One region of the Sphingomonas pollutisoli genome, then DNA from elsewhere that is predicted to be linked to it. Evidence: riboswitches for the same ligand, from Rfam matches in the RefSeq annotation. Region 1 holds a riboswitch; the other holds the start of a gene.
The links. Region 1 has a riboswitch for cobalamin ahead of cobW (cobalamin biosynthesis protein CobW). Riboswitches for the same ligand answer to the same signal wherever they lie in the genome.

Region 1 (3,401 bases):
TCGGGCGATGTCTATTTCCGGGCGCACAATCTGCTGATCAGCGGGGACGGGACGCCCGCGTTCAAATGGGGCAGCACCAACGCCTATACGGAGGACAAGGCCGGCAAGCCGGTTTACGACTGGACGATCGTCGATGGCATCATCGACACGTACCGCGCGCAAGGCATCCATCCCTATCTCCAGATCGGCTTCATGCCGGAGGCGCTGTCGAGCGCGCCGACGGGCGTGCCGTACCGGCACGCCTGGCAGCCTGGCGTCGATTACGGAAAGATCGCGACGGGATGGAGCTATCCACCGAAGGATTACGCGAAATGGGGTGAACTGGTCTATCAATGGACTCGCCATAACGTCGAACGGTATGGCCGCGCTGAAGTCGAGCGCTGGTTTTTCGAAGTCTGGAACGAACCCAATCTCGACTTCTACTGGCGCGGCAGCCCGCAAGATTTCTACAAGATGCACGATTACGCCATCGCCGGAGTACGCCGCGCCTTGCCGACCGCGCGCGTCGGCGGCCCGGACGTGGCGGGCGCGGGCGGCGCTTTCATGGACGGTTTCCTTCAGCACGTCACCGCGGGCAGGAACTATGCGACCGGCCGGATCGGCACTCCGACCGACTTCCTTTCGTTCCACGCCAAGGGCAAGCCCACCATCGTCGATGGGCACGTCCGGATGGGCATCGCCACGCACCTGATGGCGGCTGATGGGGGCTTCACCAAAGTCCTCTCCGTCCCGACCCTCGCCGGCAAGCCCGTCGTCATCGGCGAGAGCGATCCCGAAGGCTGCGCCGCCTGCCCCGGCCCGGAGAATGCCTATCGCAACGGCACGATGTATTCGAGCTATACCGCCGCCAGTTTTGCGCGGATCTGGGAACTTGCCGCCAAGCGCAAGGTCAAGCTGGCAGGCATCATATCCTGGTCGTTCGAATTCGAGGGCCAGCCGTGGTTCGCGGGCTATCGCCAGCTTGCCACCAACGGCGTCGATTTGCCCGTGCTCAACGTCTTCCGCCTGTTCGCGAAGCTCGGCGAGACGCGGCTCGCCAGCACCAGCAGCGCGCAAATCCCGCTTGAGGCCGTGATGGCGAACGGCGTTCGGGGGACGCCGGACGTCGGCACTCTCGCCACCCGCACCGCCGACGGCAAGCTCGCGGTGCTGGTCTGGCACTATCACGACGACGATGTCGCCGGCGCCGACGCGCAGGTCCGCATCAGCCTGACCGGCCTGCGCCGCGCAGCCGCGTCGGCGACGGTGTGGCGCGTCGACCCCACCCACGCGAACGCCTTCGCGGCATGGCGCGCGATGGGTTCGCCGCAGTCGCCCGACGCGGCGCAATACGCCGCGCTGGAAGCCGCGTCACGGATGCACCCCGAGACGGTTGACGTCACCCCGGGCGCAGCCGGCGCGGCGACGCTCGACCTGCCGCTCGCGCGGCAGGGCGTCGCGTTGGTTCTGCTCGACGGCGCGCGCTGAAATCGAGAATTGGCAAGCCGTGCGGCTTGGGTTAGATGCAGCGGCGAAGCCCGTGATCGGGCTTCGATGATCGCGCCGGTGCCCCGCGAGGGGCTTGAATGGGAATGCGGTGCGGGGTTCTCCCCAAATCCGCGGCTGTCCCTGCAACTGTGAGCGGTGAGCGAGGGCATCATGCTCCTTCGGGAGCGGCCACTGGACCGGAGCATCCACGGATGCTCCTTCTGGGAAGGCGATGCCGCAGCGTTGACCCGCGAGCCAGGAGACCTGCCGGCGATAGGGTCGCTCTTGCTTCGGTCCAGGGGATGGCCGCGGCACGGTTCTCCGTCTGAGCGACGAGCCTGTGCGGCTGGGGCTGCACCGGTGCGTGGCACGGGCGGCATTCGGCGCCCGTCCGTCGTCGCGTGCCGAACGAAGTGTTGCCCCGCCCGGTCGTTGCTTGCGCCGCGGGGAAGAGCATGTCCGATCTGTCCAAGGTGCCCGTCACCATCGTCACCGGCTTTCTGGGCGCCGGCAAGACGACGCTCATCAGCCATCTAATCCGCCAAGCGGGGGGGCGCCGGCTGGCGGTCGTCGTCAACGAATTCGGTACTCTTGGCGTCGATGGCGACATTCTGAAGGGTTGCGCGATCCCCGACTGCCCGGCCGAGAATATCGTCGAACTGGCCAACGGCTGCATCTGCTGCACCGTCGCGGACGATTTCATCCCCACCGTGGAGACGTTGCTCGCGCTCGATCCACGCCCGGATCACATCCTCATCGAGACATCGGGCCTCGCGCTGCCGAAGCCGCTGCTGAAAGCCTTCGATTGGCCCGCGATCCGTTCGCGGATCACCATGGACGGCGTGATCGCGCTGGCCGACGCCGAGGCGGTCGCGGCCGGGCGCTTCGCCCCCGACGTGACCGCGCTCGACGCGCAACGTGCCGCCGACCCGAGCATCGACCATGAGACGCCGCTGTCCGAGGTGTTCGAGGACCAGCTCGGCTGCGCCGACCTGGTGCTGCTGACCAAGTGCGATCTCGCCGGTGCCGAAGGTATCGCCACCGCGCGCGCGGTGATCGCGGCCGAGACACGCAAGCCGCTGCCGGTCATCGAACTGGTCGATGGCGTGGTCGATCCGCGCGTCGTGCTCGGTCTCGGTGCGGCGGCGGAGGACGATATCGCCGCGCGGCCCTCGCATCATGACGGCGAGGAGGAACACGAGCATGATGATTTCGACAGCATCGTCATCGAACAGGGCGATATTGTCGCACCTGATGACCTGGCCGGACGCATCGAGGCGATCGGAGCGGGCGGCGACGTTCTGCGCGTGAAGGGCTATGCCGCCGTCGCGGGCAAGCCGATGCGGCTTCTGGTGCAGGCGGTCGGCGCGCGGGTACGCACCCACTACGACCGGCCCTGGGGCGTCGACGAGCCGCGACTGACCCGCTTGGTCGTGATCGCGGAGCGCGGCCGGCTCGATCCGGCGGCGATCCGGGCCGCTCTGACCGCTTGATCCGGCGATGCACGTCATCTTTCGCGAAACGCATGGGCTGGAAGAGACCGCCGCCCCGCGCGATCTTTGGCAGGATGCCGCCGATCTCGTGGTGCTGTCGTTCTCGGACAGCGATCTCGGCGCGTTCGCGGCCGGATGGCGCGCGATGGTGGCTGAGGCCGACGGCCGGGGCCTGCCGAGCCTGCGGCTCGCCAACCTCGCCGAGCTGACGCACCCCCTGTCGGTCGATACCTATGTCGATCGGACGCTCGGGCGCGCGAAAGGCATATTGATCCGGCTGATCGGTGGCGCGGCCTACTGGTCTTATGGATTGCAGCAGATCGAGATGCTGGCCCACCGGAACGGCATCGCACTGGCCGTGGTGCCAGCGGACGGGCGAGCGGATGCCCGGCTCGACGCCGCATCCACCCTGCCGATCCAGACATTGCGCAGGCTCGCGCA
Region 2 (3,401 bases), 390 kb from region 1:
GGTGCGCGGCGTGCCCGGCCATATCTTGAGGCTGAGCATTGCCGCATACGGAAGGTCGAAAGCCCATAGCTGGCGCGTCCCGAACCCGCAGAGCAGCGCGAGCGCCGCACGCATCGCGCCGCCATGCGTGACGACCAGAGTCGCGCGCGGCGGCAACGCCGCGATCGCCGCCCCGACCCGCGCCAGCAGCGCCGACCAGCGCTCGCCGCCCGGCGGCGGGGCAGCGTCGGGGTCGTCCCAGAAGCGGCTGAGCGCAGCCGGATCGATCGCGCTGGTCGCGAGTCCGTCCCACGCGCCGAAATCGAGCTCGCGCCAGCGCGGGTCGACCACGACGGGCACGCCGAGATCATCGCCGATCGCCCGCGCCGCAAGCCGGGCACGCGCGAGGTCGGAACTTACCACCCCCGCCACATCCAGATCGCTGGCCTGATCGCGGCACGCAAGGATGCCCTCGGGCGTGGGCGCGACATCGCTTCGCCCGATCAGCAGTCCGGTCTGCTCGGGCGCGCCGTGGCGGAGCAGGTGGAGGACGAACGGCGTCATCCCGCGCCGAATACGCCGGCCTCGGCGAAGGTCGCCATCTCATCGTGCGCGGCAATGGCCGCGCGGACGATCGTGGCCGCCACCGCCGCGCCGCTCGCCTCGCCAAGCCGCATGTCGAGGCGGAGGATCGGCTCCAACCCAAGCGCGGCGAGCACCCGCCCGTGCCCCGGCTCGAGCGAGCAATGCCCCGCGAGACAATGCGCGATCGACGCGGGCGCCGCAGCCGCGAGCGGTGCCACCGCCGAACAACAGATGAACCCGTCGAGCAGCACTGGCACGCGCAGGTGCCGCGCGCGCAACACGGCGCCCGCGATCGCGGCGATTTCGCGTCCGCCGACCCGGCGCAACGTCTCGAACGCGGTCATCGGCGCACCGGCGTGAAACGCCAGCGCGCTGTCCACCACGGCGACCTTGCGCGCGACGCCGGCGCCATCAACCCCCGTGCCTGGTCCGACCCAGTCGGTCCCGCTGCCGCCGAGCGCGCGCGCGCATAGCGCGGCGGCGGCGGTGGTGTTGCCGATCCCCATCTCGCCCAGCACGAGCAGGTCGAGCCCCGGCTCGACGCTCGCGGCGCCGGCGGAAAGCGCGGCGAGGCATTCCGCCTCGCTCATTGCCGGCGCGGCCGTGAAGTCGGCGGTCGGCCGATCGAGATCGAGCGCGACCACCTTGAGGTCGAGCCCCGCCGCGCCTGCGAGCGCGTTGATCGCCGCGCCGCCGTGTTCGAAATTCGCGACCATCTGCGCGGTGACCGCCGGCGGGAAGGCGCTTATGCCGTGCGCGACGACACCGTGATTGCCCGCGAATACGACAGCATGGGCGCGGTCAATCCGTGGGCGCGAGCGCGCCTGCCAGCCGGCGAAGAACACCGCGATGTCTTCGAGCCGCCCGAGCGAACCCGGTGGTTTGGTGAGTTGCGCCTGCCGCGCACGCGCCTCTCCAATCGCGTCCGCGTCGGGCGTGATCGGCGCCGCCAGCGCCGTCTCGAAATCGTGAAGCGTCGCGAAGGTCATTCCGCGACGAACCCGGCCGGCGGGGTGCGGGTGATGAAATGCCCCTTCACCCCCTGCGGCCAGCGCGCGAAGGGCACGCGGCCATGCTCGCTCGCGGCATATTCGACCGCATAGTCGAGGATCGCGCGCGCCGCCTCGGCGTCTGGCGTGAAGCGGCCGAGCACATAGCCGACCTTGTCGGGCGCGCGCAGGTGGACGGTGCAGAACTCGGTGCAGGCGAACAGGCAGGGCATTTCCTGCACGGAGACCGCCTGATAGCGCGCATCCGACGCCTGTACCGCATGCAGCGCGGCGACCAGCCGCGCGCCGCCGCGCACGCCCGCCGCATCCTCGCGCACATCGGTGGCGTGGCGGCAGGTGTTGCACGCAACCACCGCCGGACCATCTTCGACTCGCCTGAGCATCAGACGCCCACCGCGCAGAGGCACGAACGAACAACGACAAATTGCGACATAGCACCGGCACCCACGACACGGGCCGCGCGCGGTGCGCCATGTCCACGACACGGCGCACCGCGAACCGCGGTCCAACCATGTCGCCTCTCGGGTTCACCCCCGTCCGCCCGGCACACCCTGTCCGCACGAAGGACGACCGCGACGGGCAGGTCTCCTGGCTCGCGGGTCAATGCCGTTCCGCGCCGCCTTCTCGGGGGCTTACGCTCCCAATGGCCTGTGGCGCGGTGGCTCGCCGCTTACAGTTGCAGGGGCAGCCGGGGTTTTCCCGTTCCCTTTTCATCCCCGTCGCCGGGGAACCTGTCGCAGGCGGCGGGGTAATCGCGCTGGCGCGGCGCGTCAATATGCGCGCGCGACCGGCACGATCATGGTGGCTCCGCCATGCCGTTCTATGGCGGCGGTGATCCCGTACACCGCGCGCAGCCGCGCCGGGGTGAGCACGTCGAGCGGGGCGCCGTCGGCGACAATCGCGCCGGCATCCATCAGCAGCAGACGGTCGCAGTACCGCGCCGACATCGTCAGGTCGTGCAGCACCGTCACGACCAGCGCGCCGCCGCGCGCCTCGGCGCGGAGCAGTTCCATCACGTCGATCTGGTGGCCGGGATCGAGCGAGGCGAGCGGCTCGTCGGCGAGCAGCGCGGGGGCCTCGACCGCGAGCGCGCGGGCGAGCAGGACGCGCGCGCGCTCGCCGCCCGACAGCTCGGTGGCGATCCGGTCGCGCAGCTCTGCGACACCGGCGCGCTCCAGCGCTCGCGCCACCGCCGCCGCATCGACGTCACCCAGCCGCGACATCGGCGCGAGATGCGGCAAGCGGCCCAGCGCGACGAGCCGTTCGACCGTGAGCGGCCAGTGCAGCGTCTGGCCCTGCGGCAAATAGGCGAGCGTCCGCGCGACCGCGCCGCGCGCCATCCTCGCGAGCGGAACATCATCGATGCGCACGCTGCCGGTCGCCGGAGCCAGCCCGAGCATCGCGCGCAGCAACGTCGATTTGCCCGCGCCATTCGGCCCGACGATCCCGACCAACGTGCCGGGCGCCAGCACCGCGCGCACGTCACGCACCACCGCTCGTCGCCCGAGCGCCACGCCGACACGGTCGAGCGCGATCGTCACCATAGCCGTCGCTCGCGGATCAGATAGGCGAGGAACACCGGCACGCCGAGAAACGCCGTCACCACCCCGAGCTTGAGCTCGCTGGTCGCCGGGATCAGCCGCACGCCGATATCCGCGCAGGTCAGCAGCACCGCGCCGGCCAGCGCCGATGGCAGCAGGATCGCCGAGGGGCTGCGGTCGGTCAGCGGACGCACCAGATGCGGCACGATCAGCCCGACGAACCCGATCGATCCCGACACCGCGACCGCGCCGCCCACGCCGATCGCGACGCCAAGCAACAGCCGCA

Region 2: another riboswitch for cobalamin. It lies ahead of PX554_RS11350 (DUF1636 domain-containing protein); the one in region 1 lies ahead of cobW (cobalamin biosynthesis protein CobW).

The regions. Positions count from the first base shown of each region.
Region 1 covers NZ_JARFNJ010000004.1:52,603-56,003, forward strand. Annotated here, with positions in the region: gene PX554_RS09580 (GH39 family glycosyl hydrolase) at 1-1,467, shown strand, start outside; cobalamin riboswitch at 1,527-1,753, shown strand; gene cobW (cobalamin biosynthesis protein CobW) at 1,923-2,960, shown strand; gene cobN (cobaltochelatase subunit CobN) at 2,968-3,401, shown strand, end outside.
Region 2 covers NZ_JARFNJ010000004.1:437,996-441,396, forward strand. Annotated here, with positions in the region: gene PX554_RS11340 (histidine phosphatase family protein) at 1-543, opposite strand, end outside; gene cobT (nicotinate-nucleotide--dimethylbenzimidazole phosphoribosyltransferase) at 540-1,553, opposite strand; gene PX554_RS11350 (DUF1636 domain-containing protein) at 1,550-1,957, opposite strand; cobalamin riboswitch at 2,136-2,324, opposite strand; gene PX554_RS11355 (ABC transporter ATP-binding protein) at 2,345-3,118, opposite strand; gene PX554_RS11360 (FecCD family ABC transporter permease) at 3,112-3,401, opposite strand, start outside.